Regions from separate parts of the Turicibacter sp. GALT-G1 genome, predicted to be linked through region 3. Evidence: riboswitches for the same ligand, from Rfam matches in the RefSeq annotation. Region 3 holds a riboswitch; each other region holds the start of a gene.
What was found. Region 3 has a riboswitch for lysine ahead of NEH74_RS10935 (YfcC family protein). Riboswitches for the same ligand answer to the same signal wherever they lie in the genome.

Region 1 (5,431 bases), on a different contig from region 3:
TGAAGAGATAATTTCGGATTTTCGAAATTATCTCTTTTTTTCTAGGTTGTGGTTAAAAGTTTGATTATTTCTTTAGACATTCATCAGGTAGCTATATAGATAAAAGATGACTAAATTATAATAATATAAATGAGGCATTTATTTTCGATGAAGTGCTTTTAATGGGCATTGCATATGATAAGTGGTTTCACCACTTATCATCCCATGATAGACTCCCTCGTTAAATTGCCTCATTTTATTTATTATTATCATAATTTCTAGGAAAAATGAATTTTGAATCAACCTTTTACTTTGTGGCTAGTGCTTATTAAGACTTCTACTAGTAATAATATAAAAAAATATGAGAGGAAAATCTCTTTTATCAGTTAAATGGTCTTGTATAGAAGGAAGTATCCATTTAGGTAGAAGAAATTAGGTATAACCATTAAAGGTGAACTGTATAAGATGACTTTGATAGGATGATAAGCGTCGCACAGTTATTATTGAAGTGCCTATAAAAATGACCTCGATTTTAGAAGATAATTTATTAATATTTAAAATAGAGTCTTCACCAAAAATGGTGCTTGACTTGGTTCAACTAAGAAATTAACTCTAATGGTTCATCATTAGTAATGATAAAATACTGAAATTCTAAATCTGTGATTCAGCTATTTGTATCAACTTTTTTGTCAAGAACCAATTCTGGTGTTGAGCCTTAAAATAATGAAAAAATTTTCGGATTTTTGTTTAGGATTTTGAATGGGTGCCTATAATGAGGGTGTGTAGAGATAACCTCCCAAGTTAATAGTCTTTCATGGTGGGACTATACTTTGAGTTTGTACTTGAAGTTCTCTATTTACCAATACAGAAGTCTTATGTATTTATCATCTTGATGCTAAATACATATAATGTAGACTTTCTTCTCCAATTCTCTCAACCTCTCTTTAATATAGAAAAAAGGAACTAAGATGCAGTTTCCCCTCTGCACTTAGTTCCTTTTGTTATCTATAATTATTTTTTCCACCTTTGATTTTGTTTTGGAAGCGACCTTATTCTTGGATAGCTTCCGATTTGTTTTGTGATTTTGCATAAAAGATTGTAGCGATGAAGCCAATGATGATGATGAGATAGGCAATCATTAAACTTTCAGTCATTCCAAATGCGATGTATGCGAGTGAAGCGATACAAGCTGATAAAAGGGCGTATGGTAACTGAGAGTTAAAGTGAGCACCTAAATCACAACCTGATCCTGTTGCTGATAAAAGGGTTGTATCTGAAATAGGTGAGGCATGATCTCCAAAGATAGCACCTGATAAAACAGCGGCCATGACTGGAATCATTAAATTCATATCAATCGCCGCTGCGACTGAACCAGCAATTGGAAGTAAGATTCCGAATGATCCCCATGACGTTCCTGTTGCAAAAGCCATGAAGCTTGCGACAATGAACATCACAACTGGGATGAAGTTTGGATTAATGTTCGCTGATGTAATGACAGAGGCTAAGTAGCCACCTGCATCTAACGCACTAACTAACTCACAAATTGCCCAGGCTAATAATAAAACGATAATGGCTCCAACCATTGACTTCATTCCTGAGAAGAAGGCTTTGACATATTGGTTCTGCGTGACTTCACCACTTATGACATGACGATATGCCATTCCCATTGACACGATTAATCCCGCTGCTCCACCAAAGCGAAGCGCTGTTGATAGGTTGATGTTATCTAAGATTGCGAAGAATAAGTTGAAGTCTGATGTGTTATTCATTGCCCCTATATAGCCAGTATACACCATCGTTAACACCGTCACGACGATTAAGGTCAAGATCGGGACGATTAAATCCCATACTGTTCCTTTTGATGACTCCACGTCGCCTCCGTGAGCGCTTGCCACTTCAGCACTCGTAAGAGAACTATCATTCCCATTGATCGTATCCGTCTCGTATTTTTTCATGAGTCCAAGATTTAAATTGTATTTAATGACAATGAAGACCATGATAACTGAGACAATCACATAGAAATGATAAGGAATCGTCATTAAGAAAGCAGAGAACGTATTGTACGTCGCACCTGTACTTGCAAAAATAACTGCCATCGACCCCATCACTCCAGTCGCCCAACTTGAAATCGGTGAGATCACACAGATTGGTGCTGACGTTGAATCGACAATGTAAGCTAGTCGTGCTCGTGAAATTTTTTGTTGCTGAGCTAACGGTTTTGAGACATTTCCGACAACTAGGGCATTAAAGTAGTCATCGACAAAAATTAAAATTCCTAAAATGGCAGACGTATATTGAACGCCTTCGCGCGTTTTGACGTGTTTGATAATCGCTTTTGTAAACGCAGACGCTCCGCCTGATAAGACGATGTAAGCTGTAATGGCGCCAAGTGCAAGTAAGAAGAAAACAATCGACAGGTTCCAATCATTTAAAAAGCCGATTAATCCATCTTTTTCAAAAATAAGTCCACTAAACGTTGATCCAAGCGTTTCAACCGTTTGAATGAGATTGAAATTGGCTAAAATAAAGGCAGCCGAGATGGCACCAATCCCGAGTGATAATACGACACGGCGCGTAAAAATAACAAGGGCAATAGTAAGTAGTGCCGGAATTAACGCATAAATAGTTCCAATCATATAAATCCTCTCCTCAATTGTTAGTGCAATTGAATAAGAAGCTGTTCTTTTGATAAAGAAAAAAGAGCCATGCAGAGTTAAACTCATACATGGCTCTAAAAAGTCTAAGGTTGTTAGACGATAGATGACAAGTATTATTTAACTCTCCGATCATTAGTCCTCCACTACAATTGTAGTGACAGTGTTAAATTTATTCAACATAACACCAGCACAAGTTTGGTTGACACAAACAAGACTTCGGCGTGGACACCTTTTAGAATTTGTCATCGACGTCACTCTCGAAATTCCTACTCATTGGACACGCACCTCTAACTCATCAAAGAGAACAAGAGACATATTCAATTAAGCCTATTTTAGCATCTTTTATAAAAAAGTCAAGCATTGGGTTCTAAAATAATCAAATCAATGTGTGAAAGTTATCATGAAATATAGGGATTTCGATGTAAAATGACAGGGAATGTGGTAAGATAAAGGATAGCTTAACAAAGCATTGGAGGTTTTAATAGATGAATATGTCACCTTTAAAGGTTGGTCAAGAATTTTTAGTGACGATTAAACGCATCGGAATTAACGGTGAGGGAATCGGATATTATAAAAAACAAGCGGTCTTTATTCTAGGAACGTTAGTGGGTGAAGAAGTGGTTGCGACTTGTACGCGTGTGGCAGGTGGTTACGCGGAAGCGGAACTGGTACGTGTGAAACGTAAATCAAAGCACCGTGTGCAACCCGCATGTGAAGTTTATGGACAATGTGGTGGATGTCAATTACAACATATGTCTTATCAAGAGCAACTTCGTATTAAACGTGATGCCGTTTCACAAGCGATTGAACGTTATACGAATTTAGATCCTGAAGAATGTGATATCCGTCCAACGATCGGAATGAAAGATCCGTATAACTACCGCAATCGCGCTCAAATGCCAGTTGGATATGACGAAGATGGGGTTATGGTTGGATTCTACAGCATGAATTCACGTGAATTAGTGAATGTAACAGATTGTGATGTTCAATATGAAGAAATTAACACAGTCATCAATCATGCGGTTGATTTATTAGATGATTACAAAGTGTTCGCTTACGCACCTAAAACGAAAAAAGGAACGGCACGCTATATTGTCGTTCGTCGTGGATTTAAAACAGGTGAGGTCCAGGTGACATTCGTATTCGCTAATAACGAGTTCAGAAAAATGAATGCTTTAGCGAAAGACTTAATGAAATATTGCCCAGATGTTAAATCAGTTTATTTAAATATTAACAACGAAGATACGCATGAAATCTTCGGAAAAGAAATGAAGCACATCGCTGGAGAAAAATTCATTTCAGATGAATTAGGACGCTTCAAGTTCAATTTATCTCCACGCGCGTTCTATCAGTTAAACCCAGAACAAACGATTAAATTATACAACCAAGTCAAATATGCAGCTGCTTTAAAAGGAAACGAAAAAGTGGTTGATGCTTACTGTGGTGTTGGAACAATCGGTCAATGGGTTGCAGATAAAGCAAGTGAAGTACGTGGGGTGGATATTACACGTCAAGCCATTGCGGATGCGAAAGAAAATGCAAAATTAAATGGTTTAACAAATACATATTATGCCGTTGGTAAAGCAGAACAAATCGTACCGAAATGGGCGAATGAAGGATTTAAACCAGATGTCGTGATTGTGGATCCTCCTCGTACAGGATTAGGAACTGAGCTAATCGAGATGTTAAAACGTGTGCAACCAAAAACGATTGTGTATGTGTCATGTAATCCATCGACGTTAGCTAAGAATTTAAAAGAATTAACGAAGAAGTACCGTGTGGACTATATTCAACCAGTGGATATGTTCCCACAAACGTCTCATGTTGAAGCCGTTGTGCGCTTAGTTCGCCAAGACCGCCCAGCTAAAAAACAACGCTAAGAATTTAGACAGTATCTTTAAGATGCTGTCTTTTTTTATACTAAGATGCACAGGGAGGGTATCAGGTCAAGTGGCTAGCGTTGTACATTGATCGACAAGAACAGTAGATGGTTTTAAAATAAGAAAATCTATGAGGCGATATTATAAGGGAGAGCTTCTACCGATGGGCTATTCTTATTAGTAGGTGAGCAAGCTCACCCCTAATCCCATTGATTCGCTCTCCCTGTCATCGCCTCAATTTTATTTTAAAACTTCTTTAGTGAGATGAACAGATACTAGCAATTGAACTGAGGTTATCGTGGTTAGAAAGATGCATGCTAAGATTTTGTAGCACTTGTTTTTTTTGAGATAACGTGGCAAAACAGGTGACAATGGGTCAACTGGATATAAGAGAATCTATCAATAAGGTTTAAATATAATTCGAATGTTTTGGTAGAGATAGAGGGGCTTTGATAGATCGGGTGTCGGTCTTAGTATAAGGGGAGGTAAAAAGAGAAAGAAAATGATAGGCACTAGTACTTGAAGTGAGGGGATCATAGTTAGAAAGATGCATACTAAGATTTTGTGGCGCTTGTTTTTGGGATAATATGGAAAACGTATAACGGTAAATCAACTAGGAAGGGATTTGTATTGATATTAAGTAGGAAGTAAATTGAATTTATAAAAAAGTGTTGTATTATTTTTTAATACTAATCGGTTTGTTGAGGGAATATCTTTGATTTTAGTTGGTTTAATTCTTCCGTTAGTCTATCTATTTCACTATAAAGGTTGTCAAAGTTTTCTTGTCGATATTCACTTCGTTATTGACTCACGGCTTCTCCTTGGCGAGCTAATTGGAATCCTCTTTGTTGAACCATATTCTGACTAGTGACAGCGATATCAAGGAGGGCTCCAGAAACGACATATTGCTCAAAG
Region 2 (5,431 bases), on a different contig from region 3:
CATGTGACCATCATGACCACATCCATGCATTTTTCCCTGATGTTTAGATGTAAATGCAACGCCAGTCTCTTCTGCTAAACTCAATCCATCCATATCTGAGCGAAAAGCAATACATTCATCACTTTCACCTTTTCGATAAGCTAACAATCCTGTTTTTGCGGTTGATTCGATCTCGTATCCTAAAAGTTCTAATTGTTCTTTTAAATATGCTGATGTTTTAAACTCACAAAATCCAAGTTCGGGAATTTGATGTAAATACTCTCGATGCGTTGTTAAAATTTCTTTTAAATCCATACGCCGTTCCCCCTTTACAAATTCAACTCATTCGATAAGGCGCGAACTGCTTTTTCTTTATCTTTTTTATCAATTGTATACGAAATACTAATTTCTGATGTTGTCACTTGCCTAAAGGAAATCTCGTTATCCGCTAAAATTCTAAATAGGCGACCACTTACTCCACTTTGATTTCTCATTCCAATTCCAACGACTGAAATTTTTGTAATTTCATTCTCTATACTAATCTCAACTTTACCCTCTAAATCCCTCATCACCTTTTCAATTATAAATAAATCATCTTTTGGTGCAGTAAAAGAAACATTAATATACCCATCAACTGGTGCTGTTTGACTAATCATATCCACATTTACATTTTCAATCGCTAGTTTTTCAAATAAAGTCGCAACATGATCTAAGTTATATAAAATATGACTAACTGTTACCATTAAAATATCATCACAAACACTTAACCCCGTTACTATATTCCCTTCCATTTTCTCATCATACTCCTTAATATAAGTTCCACCCACATCATTTATACTTGAAGCTACATAAATTGGAATATTATATTTACATCCAATTTCAATAGCACGTGGTTCCATCACACCTGCACCAAGGCTTGCCATCTCCATCATCTCTTCATAACTAATAACATCAAGTTTTTTCGCCTCTTTATACAGTCGTGGATCGACGGAATAAATGCCATCAACATCTGTATAAATATGACATGGACAACCAAGTTTCGCTGCTATAGCAACTGCTGTTGTATCTGACCCTCCTCGACCAAGTGTTGTAATATCGCCATTTTCATTCACCCCTTGAAACCCAGCAACAACTACAACTTTCCCTTCTTTTAAATAATTCTTAATTTTCTCATCATCAATATCCAAAATTTTATTTTTAGTATGCGGTCCATATGTTTTAATTCCAGCTTGAAACCCAGTTAGAGCAATAGCGTCATATCCAAATTCCTGAAAGGCCATCGACAACAACGCAATGGACACTTGTTCTCCAGTGGATAAAATCAAATCCATTTCTCGTTTATTGGGATTTATAGCAATCTCTTTTGACATCTCCACTAAATAATCCGTCGTTTTCCCCATCGCCGATACGACAACCACCATATCATTTCCCTTTTCCTTTTCCGCAATGACTCGTTTTGCAATCCGTTTAATCTTCTCAGTTGTTCCAACTGATGTCCCACCATACTTATGAACCAAAATCCCCATATTCTCATTCCCCCTATAAAACTTCTAAAGCTAGTAATTCCTCTAACGTTTGTCGTTTACAAATCACTCGACTTTTTCCATTTTGAACCGAAACAACCGCAGCCTTCGGAATCTTGTTATAATTTGATGACATCGAATATCCATACGCACCGGTTGAGGCAATAATCAAGATATCACCTGTTTCAATACCCTTAATATCAACATCTGTGATAAGAATATCACCACTTTCACAACATTTTCCTGCGATCGTTACTTGCTTTTGATCCCCTGTTCTCATTTTATTCACAATCGCACACTCATAACGTGCTTGATATAACGAAGGTCTGATATTATCAGTCATTCCACCATCTACACTGACATAGGTTCGAACATCTTTAATATCTTTCATCGATCCAACTGTATATAGCGTACTTCCAGCATTTGCGACAATGGAACGTCCTGGTTCAATAATCAACGTCGGTACGTTAATCCCTAATTTCTGACAAGATTTTTCTACTTTTTCAATCATAGCTTCACAAAATTGTTGAATGGTTTTTGGTTGATCATTTTTCGTATAATAAACGCCAACTCCTCCTCCTAAATCAACTTCTCTAATTTGAATGCCGTATGTTTCCTTAATCTCCTTAACTAAACTCATCATAATATCTACTTCATCTAAAAAAGGTTCTACATCAAAAATTTGTGATCCAATATGTGCATGTAATCCAACCAGTTGTAGATGCTCATATCGATGAAAACTGGCTAAACACTCATATAAATCCCCATTAGTCAAAGTAAATCCAAATTTCGAATCAATTTGTCCCGTTTTTATATAATCATGTGTATGTGCCTCTATACCAGGGGTAATTCTCAAATAAATCGCTTGCGATGTGCCTCTTTCCTTACAGAACTGTTCTAGCAAATCAAGTTCATAATAGTTATCAACAACAAATCGACCTACTCCTAACTCAAGCCCCATTTTAATTTCATCAATGGTCTTATTATTTCCATGAAACAGTACATTTTCCATTGGAAACTGAGCTTTATTCGCCGTGTATAGTTCTCCACCAGATACCACATCTAAATATAATTCTTCTTCTTTGATGAGTTGACACATATGAAGTGGTAAAAAGGCCTTCCCAGCATAAGCGACTCGATTTCGATGTTCTTTCACTTTGAAATGTTTCACATATTCGCGGCAATTCTCTCGAGCAAGTTGTTCATCAAAGACATATAAAGGGGTTTGATACGTCTTAGCAAGTTCTAAACAACTGACTCCTCCGATATAAAGTTCATCATTTTTTACTGACATCGTTCCTTGTAATTTCATTTTGTCGTCCTTCCTTTTCGTCATAAAGAGGCTCACATTTACAAATAAAAGCTCCCTCATTTGAATCATACTAAGGGAGCTTCGAAAAATACTATCCTAAAATAGATGATAACAGGATAGTCTCTATTTCTTAAATGTAGCTCAACACAAATTTGCATTTGTGACAGTGATGCATATATTCTATACACCCCCAGGTCTATAACCTTAAAGCTTCAGTTATAGCCTTCGGCGGTTATTCCTTTCTTCATACTTCATTGCGCTTACCTCATTATGAATACTCTTAAGAACCGCAGCCTCTACCTTAATTATTTATTATTAAGTTATTAATTATTTTAAAACATTTTCCATTATTTGTAAATAATATCAAACAAACTTAGTATATTCAAATCATTTAGCCTAATATTTCACTAACTCTACAATTAAAACTATATTCAATACCTAATAAATTTATACGGTACATTTCAGTTTTAATTAATTATTTATTACTAACCCAATCAGCCTATCTCATATTATATTAAACCCTAGGTTCTTTTGATTAAGGTTATTAGGGATTTTATTTTGTCGTTGATTAAGATATGATATAAATGATATAGTCATTTTTATCTATAAAGAAATGAGGTGACAAGATGTTTGAAGAGTTTGTGATGCAACCTTTATCTATGCTTTATGAAGATGGAACTTACGATGAAATCCCTTATTGTGCGAATTGTAATCTAGAAGTTGGACCAGGTGGGCGTGTCGATTCACGTTTCCCAATGCAGGATGATTATAATCGTTGTCGTGAATGTGTAGGGAAATAATAAAAACCACTTGCCGCCCTTGAAACGGTAAGTGTTTTTTTTGTTATGACAGATTGTAATATGAAGTGCGATACCTAAAGAAACCTCAATACTAGATTGAGGTTTCTTTTATTCAATTAACGCACGGTATCTAATGTTTCTTTTAAAATTGAGACGGATTTAGTTAATTGTTCGAGTTCTTCTGGACTAATATTTAAGTTAAAGACTTCGCGAATTCCGTTACGATTGACAATCGCAGGCACACCGGTAAAGATATCATGAAGACCATATTCACCATCTAAATAAGCTGACACTGGTAAGACTGAGTTTTCGTCATTTAGGATAGCTTTAACAATACGCGTGATACACATCCCAATTCCGTAATAAGTGGCGCGTTTACGTTCAATAATATGATAAGCAGCATCACGGACGTTGACATAGATTTCTTCTAAATCTTCTCTTTTATATTCTGGATGATCTTTAATAATATCGAAGATTGGTTTGACACCGACGCTTGTATGTGACCATAATGGCGTTTCAGTATCACCATGCTCACCGACAATATAACCGTGAACGTTACGAGGATCGACGTCTAAATATTTACCCATTTGGTATCTTAAACGAGCGGTATCAAGTGTTGTTCCGGTCCCAATGACACGATGTTTTGGTAAACCTGATTCTTGCCAAGCAATATAAGTTAAGACATCAACAGGGTTACTTGCAATTAACAGAATTCCATTAAATCCTGATTGCATAACATTTTTAATAACATCACGCATGATTTTCGCATTTCGTTCAACTAAGGCTAAGCGTGTTTCTCCGGGTTGTTGATTAACACCAGCTGTCACAACAACGATATCGGCTGTTTTACAGTCTGAGTAATCTCCAGCCCAGATTTCAATTTTTTCTGGGCCAAATGGAATCCCGTGATTTAAGTCCATGGCTTCACCAACAGCTTTTTCATGATTAACGTCAATTAGAACTAACTCCTCAGCTCCACCTTGGTTTACCATTGAATACGCAAAGCTCATTCCAACAAATCCTGTACCAACTAATACAACACGTCTAGTTCCAGTCTGCATAGCGACTACCTCCTTTAGTTTTACTTCATTAGTATGTACGAATTAGTCATTTCTAATTGCGAAATTTGTCGAAAACATTAGAGTTATGTTATAGAACTTGGTGATATAATGATTAATAATTATCCACTTTTGAAAGGAGAATAAAGATGTTAGCATTAAGATATACTAAACTAGAAGATATTGAACGTGTCATGGAGATTATTAAACAAGCTCAACAATATTTCAAAGAAAAGGGAATCAATCAATGGCAAAATGGTTATCCAAATGCTAAAGTCATTGAAAATGATATTAAAAATGGACATAGTTTTGTCTTAATAAAAAATAATGAGATTGTTGGAACCATCGCTATTTCTTTTGAAGGAGAAGCTACTTATAATAAAATTTTTGAAGGGGATTGGAAAAGTAATGATAACTATGCCGTCATCCATCGGATTGCAGTTGATCATGAGTTAAAAGGAATCGGGCTCTCATCTGAAATGATTAAACAAACTGAATTAATGTGTAATAAAAAAAGTGTTGGTAGCATTAAAGTCGATACACATGAGGATAACCAAGCGATGCAACGCTCTCTTATAAAAAATGGATTTGATTATTGCGGTGTCATTTATCTAGCTGATGGCAGTAAACGTGTAGCTTTTGAAAAATGTTTATAATGAAATAAAGCCTATATCGAAAATTGATATAGGCTTTATTTTATTTATTATTCAGCTAATTCTTCTACTGGTTGCGGTTTAACAATTTCTTTTTCAATTCCAA
Region 3 (5,431 bases):
AATGAATTGTTACTTATCCATCGTTGAAGGTCGCGAGGTGTATAACCAACTTGATTAAAATATAAGCTCCCATAAGTTTTTTACATCGTAAAAACTTTTAAAGCCCTAGCAATTGAGGAATAGATTTCTTTCAGAAATCGCTAGGTGATCCAAACCCTGCCAATGGAGGATACGTTTTGTCGGGAGATGTCAGGCTCGCTTCAGACTATAGTCTGTCTTGGAAGCCATAAATATCAAACATTTAGATTGCTATAGGAAATATTTCTGTATATATAGTAAAAGTAAATATGTGGGATGGTATCAATTGATAATACAATTATTCAAGAATATAACACATTTGTTAGACAGATGAATTTAAAATTTATTGAATGCTCGGAAAGTATTGACATTTAAAATCGGTGGTAAAATAAATATAAAAAAGTTATAATTATCCATTGGATTAGTTTTTAATCTAAGAAGAGTATCATTATAGTTTAGGTGTGATAAAATGTTTTTAACAATAGGAGAAAAGATCCGTCAGGCAAGAGAGAAGTACGGGTTGAAGCAGATTGCATTTGAGTCTTATGGATTCTCACGTAATTATATTAGTATGATTGAGACAGAGAAGCGCTCCTTAAATGAAAATATGTTAAGAAATGTTTATGATGCAATTTGTGAATTGAGTAATTGTGACTATCAACAATACTATTCCTATAATGAGTTTATAAAATCACCTGTTGAACAAGCAAGAGAATGGTTAGAGCAGCATTGTAATCTTCAAGATGCCTTAAATCAATATGAAACTTTTAATAAGATTGCATCGGATTTTGATTTAATTGAATATAAAATTAAAATAGAAACATTACTTGGATTACACTATGTTAAAAATGATGAGTTATTAGCAGCTAATGTTCATTTATTAAAGGCAATCGGCTACTGTATCCAGGTTACTAAAAATCCTGCTTCTTTATATGAAGTAGTAGGAACTAATTATATTACATTAGGGCAATATCAAGAAGCTATTTCTATCTTACAACTGTCTATTAATTGTCAGGAGGGTGATAGGGGGAGAAATATTAATCGCATTCGATATTACATTTCTCTTTGTTATTTAAATCAAGCCAAGTATGAAAAAAGTTTAGAGTGGATTATTCCTGTATTAGAACAAAATGAATATCTACAGCCTAAAGCGGCAGCGTATTTAATTAAATCGACTATTTTAAAAAGACAAGGTCGAGATGAGTTAGGAAGAGAGTTACTACTCGAATTGATTAATAATCCTTTTTATGAAGACTATTTGGGTTATGCTTATCATAATTTAGGCTATAGCTTTAAAGACTCAGGACTATATCAACAAGCACTTGATTGTTTAAAGATAGCACTCCCTCTCCGTGAAACAGTTAAGCAACGCTCGATTACCAAATGTTTGATGGGCGAAGTTTATTTTAGAATAGGCAATTATGAAAAAGCTCATAGTCTATTAGTCGAGGTTAAAGATATTATTTTTCATAAAGGTTCTTTTGAACAACAAGAGGCGACTTTAGAGTGGGGATTAGATTTATATTTGGAAACTCAAGACTTTGAATCCATGTTGATTTTGTTAGAGGATATTCAAAAATTAGTTGATAAAGAGATATTAGATGAGTTTATTTATACGAAATTTCAAAATCGATTATATAAAAGGATTATGGATGATGTTCTTGGTCAACAGAAAGATTTAAATGAATACCGTATTTTACTTGATGCTATTACGTAAAAGGTCACAGATTTTTTAATAAATCTGTGACCTTTTTTTTCTTTATTATACAATAAATAACTACTTATAATAGTTATGGAAACAGGAGGACGTAGTAGTGAATAAATTTAACGATTATCAAATGCATCGGATGATTTATTTATTACGATTATCATTTTGTATCGATCAAAAGAATAAGTACATTCCGGATACGAAAGTAAATGATACTCCGAATAACTCAACTAATAATAAAATTAGTTTAGAAGATTATCCAATTGACTTAGTCAATTTAGATGAAATCTTGGAAGAATCACATCATATTTGAAATGTCTTACAAATAAAATCGATATAAAATAAGTTTCTATATCTATCATTAATTAGGGAGAGTGTTATACACTCTAATTAAGATTAGTGTCGTTCATCATTACAAGGGTACGTAGAAAGCTGTTGTTAGGGGTAGCAACAGCTTTTTATGTTTCATTAAAAATATTCAAAAAAATAAAGCCTTAAATCATCATGAATACACATTAATATTTAAAAAATAAACGAAATAGTCTTCTTTTAAACTATATGATTATAAAATAGAGAATGATAAAACAAGCATCAAATAATAAAATGCTAATTTCAACATTATATGGTATTTATAACTAATTTATATAAAATTTTAATGTTTTAATAATAAAAAATAAGTGTTTCTTATACTATTTAATAAAAAAATGTTGTTTTTGAGTATAAAATAAGATAAGATGACATTGTAAATTAAATAGGTTTTAGATAGAGGTGCGGTAATTAAGAGTACTATCGAAGAGTGAAGATGTTGACGCGATAGGAAAGGGATTCTCGCCGAAGCCTATAACTGATACTTTAAGGTTATAGAGCTGGTGTTAAGTAGAAGATATTTAACATTGTCACAATTTATTATTGTGGAGGGCTATCATTCCGGATTTAAATCATCCTAACTTAGTACGGTTATATGATAAAAGTCTTGAGAATGGCCTCAGGACTTTTTGAATGTTTTGATTAGAGTCGTCCCAATAATCGTGGAGAGCTATCATTTGAGAATCGGAAATAAGGATGATCTATTGTTCTTTTCTGAAGGTCGTGAGTGAATGGCTCAAGGCTTTTTTTATTTGCCTCTTTCAACTAAACACTATTTAAAATTTAAAATAAGAGGGAGAAAAAAATATGCTTAGTTTAAGAAAACCAAGAGTTGATGGTAAAGAGGAGACAAAAGAATTTAAAGTCCCTCATACTTTAGTCATTGTTACATTTATTTTAGTTATCGTAGCATTAGCAACATGGATTTTACCTGCAGGAACATATGAGCGTATCGTCAATGATGCAGGGAAAACAGTCGTTGTTGATGGTTCATTCGCTTATGTTGATCAAACCCCACAAGGATTATTTAGTGTATTACAAGCCCCAATTCATGGAATTGTAGGAGCGGCAGAAATTATTGCTTTCTTATTTGTAGTTAGCGGATCAATTGCAATTATTACAAAAACACGTGCTATTGATGCTGGAATTACAAATGCCGTTAAATCATTTAAAGGAAAAGAAATGTTAATGATTCCGGTTATTATGGGATTATTCTCATTAGGTGGGGCCATCTTCGGAATGACGGAAGAAGCTATTCCATTTATTGCGATGCTTATTCCTTTATGTTTAGCCTTAGGATACGATAGTATTATGGCGATGGCAATTTCTTATATGGGATGTATTGTTGGATTCGCAACAGCCATGTTAAATCCATTCTCGGTAGGAATTGCTCAAAGTATCGCACAGGTGCCAGCAGGAACAGGGGTTGGATTCCGCACGATCATCTGGGCGGTTACAACAGTAGCTTCAATTTTATATTTAATGTGGTATGGACGCCGTATTAAACGTAATCCACAATTAAGTCCAGTTTACGAAATTGATCAGGTACGTCGTCAGGAGTTAGAAGACGCAGAATCTGAACATTTACCATTCACATTCAAACATAAAGTTATTTTAGCATCTATCTTAGTATGTTTAGCTGCTATCGTTATAGGTGTTTTACAATTTGGATTTGGAATTCCAGAAATTGCGGCTATTTTCTTTGCAACGGGAATTATCTGTGGATTCATTGGGCGTTTAAGTTTAGATGATATGGCCAATTCATTCATTCATGGAGCAAAAGATATGATTAGTGCAGCAGTAGTGGTTGGATTTGCACGTGCAATTGTTATCATTGCTCAAGACGGACAAATTATTGATACGATTCTTTATAACTTATCAAACTTCATTGGACAATTGCCATCGTTAGTTGCTGGATATGTGATGTTCTTTGTTCAAATGTTTATCAATTTCTTTATCTCATCGGGATCAGGACAAGCTGCTTTAACGATGCCAATCATGGCACCGCTTGGTGAGTTAGTTGGTATTACACCACAAACTTCAATTTTAATTTTCCAATTTGGTGATGGATTCTCAAATGCTATCTTCCCAACAAGTGCTGTTTTAATGGCTTGTTTAGGTGTAGCGGGAATTCCATGGGCAAAATGGATTAAATGGGTTTGGCCAGTTCAATTAATTTTTGGTGGATTAGCAATTATCTTTATTACAATTGCCATCTTAATGGGATGGTCATAAGGAGACAGTATAATGAAAAAAGAATTATTATCAATCGGGGAATCATTAAAAGAACGTTTAGTAGACATGAATCGCTTTATTCATGATAATCCGGAATTAGGGAATCAAGAATACAAAGCAGTTGAAAAATTAACAACCTTTTTAAAAGAACATGATTTCGAAATTAAATGCCCAGTGGCAGGGTTAGACACTGCATTTGAGGCTGTATACGATAGTGGGAAACCAGGTTTATCAGTGGCATACCTTTGTGAATACGATGCCTTACCTGAACTAGGACATGGATGCGGTCATAATATGATTGGTGTAATCAGTGCCGGGGCTGGAGTTGCCTTAAGTAAAGTTATCGATGAAATCGGTGGAAAAGTCTATGTGTTCGGGACACCTGCCGAAGAAACAAATGGAGCAAAAGTGACTATGACAGAGGCTGGACTGTTTAACAAGATGGATGCTGTTATGATGGTGCACCCTTCGGGATTCACGACAGAAAGTGGAACATCTTTAGCGATGGAAGCTTTACAGTTTGATTATACAGGTCGTCCATCTCATGCAGCTGCATCTCCTGAAAACGGGATTAATGCTTTAAATGCAGTGATTCAATTATTTAATGGAGTAGATGCTTTACGTCAGCATGTGACACCAGATGTAAGAATGCATGGAATTATTACTAATGGTGGGGTTGCTGCTAATATTGTACCTGAACATGCAACAGCACAGTTTTATATCCGCGCAGCAACTAAAGAATATTTAGCAGTTGTTAAGGAAAAAGTGTTAGGTATTGCTCAAGGGGCTGCTTTAATGACAGGAGCAACTTTAGAAGTAAGCAACTATGAGTTATCATATGATGATTTAAAAACAAATGCTGTGCTTTCAGAAACATTTAACGAAAACCTTCGTTCATTAGGAATTACAGAGATTCATAAACATCGTAAAGGAACAGGATCAGTAGATATTGGAAACATTAGTAATGTATGTCCAACTATCCATCCGTATATCGGAATTGCTGATTGTGAAATTACAGGACATTCTCAACAAATGGTTGATGCAACGGTAACAGATTTCGCTCATGATCGTTTAATAACAGCTGCAGTTGCTTTAGCTTATACA

Region 1: another riboswitch for lysine. It lies ahead of NEH74_RS02635 (Na+/H+ antiporter NhaC family protein); the one in region 3 lies ahead of NEH74_RS10935 (YfcC family protein).
Region 2: another riboswitch for lysine. It lies ahead of lysA (diaminopimelate decarboxylase); the one in region 3 lies ahead of NEH74_RS10935 (YfcC family protein).

What each region holds. Positions count from the first base shown of each region.
Region 1 covers NZ_JAMQUS010000010.1:15,417-20,847, forward strand. Annotated here, with positions in the region: gene NEH74_RS02635 (Na+/H+ antiporter NhaC family protein) at 1,029-2,615, opposite strand; lysine riboswitch at 2,762-2,934, opposite strand; gene rlmD (23S rRNA (uracil(1939)-C(5))-methyltransferase RlmD) at 3,122-4,516, shown strand; gene NEH74_RS02645 (hypothetical protein) at 5,317-5,431, opposite strand, start outside.
Region 2 covers NZ_JAMQUS010000024.1:5,528-10,958, forward strand. Annotated here, with positions in the region: gene NEH74_RS04445 (M20 family metallopeptidase) at 1-294, opposite strand, end outside; gene NEH74_RS04450 (aspartate kinase) at 309-1,505, opposite strand; gene lysA (diaminopimelate decarboxylase) at 1,519-2,814, opposite strand; lysine riboswitch at 2,944-3,121, opposite strand; gene NEH74_RS04460 (hypothetical protein) at 3,441-3,614, shown strand; gene NEH74_RS04465 (L-lactate dehydrogenase) at 3,731-4,675, opposite strand; gene NEH74_RS04470 (GNAT family N-acetyltransferase) at 4,822-5,328, shown strand; gene NEH74_RS04475 (ATP-binding protein) at 5,376-5,431, opposite strand, start outside.
Region 3 covers NZ_JAMQUS010000061.1:30,473-35,903, forward strand. Annotated here, with positions in the region: gene nagA (N-acetylglucosamine-6-phosphate deacetylase) at 1-58, shown strand, start outside; gene NEH74_RS10925 (transcriptional regulator) at 488-1,735, shown strand; gene NEH74_RS10930 (hypothetical protein) at 1,833-2,039, shown strand; lysine riboswitch at 2,482-2,656, shown strand; gene NEH74_RS10935 (YfcC family protein) at 2,900-4,327, shown strand; gene NEH74_RS10940 (M20 family metallopeptidase) at 4,340-5,431, shown strand, end outside.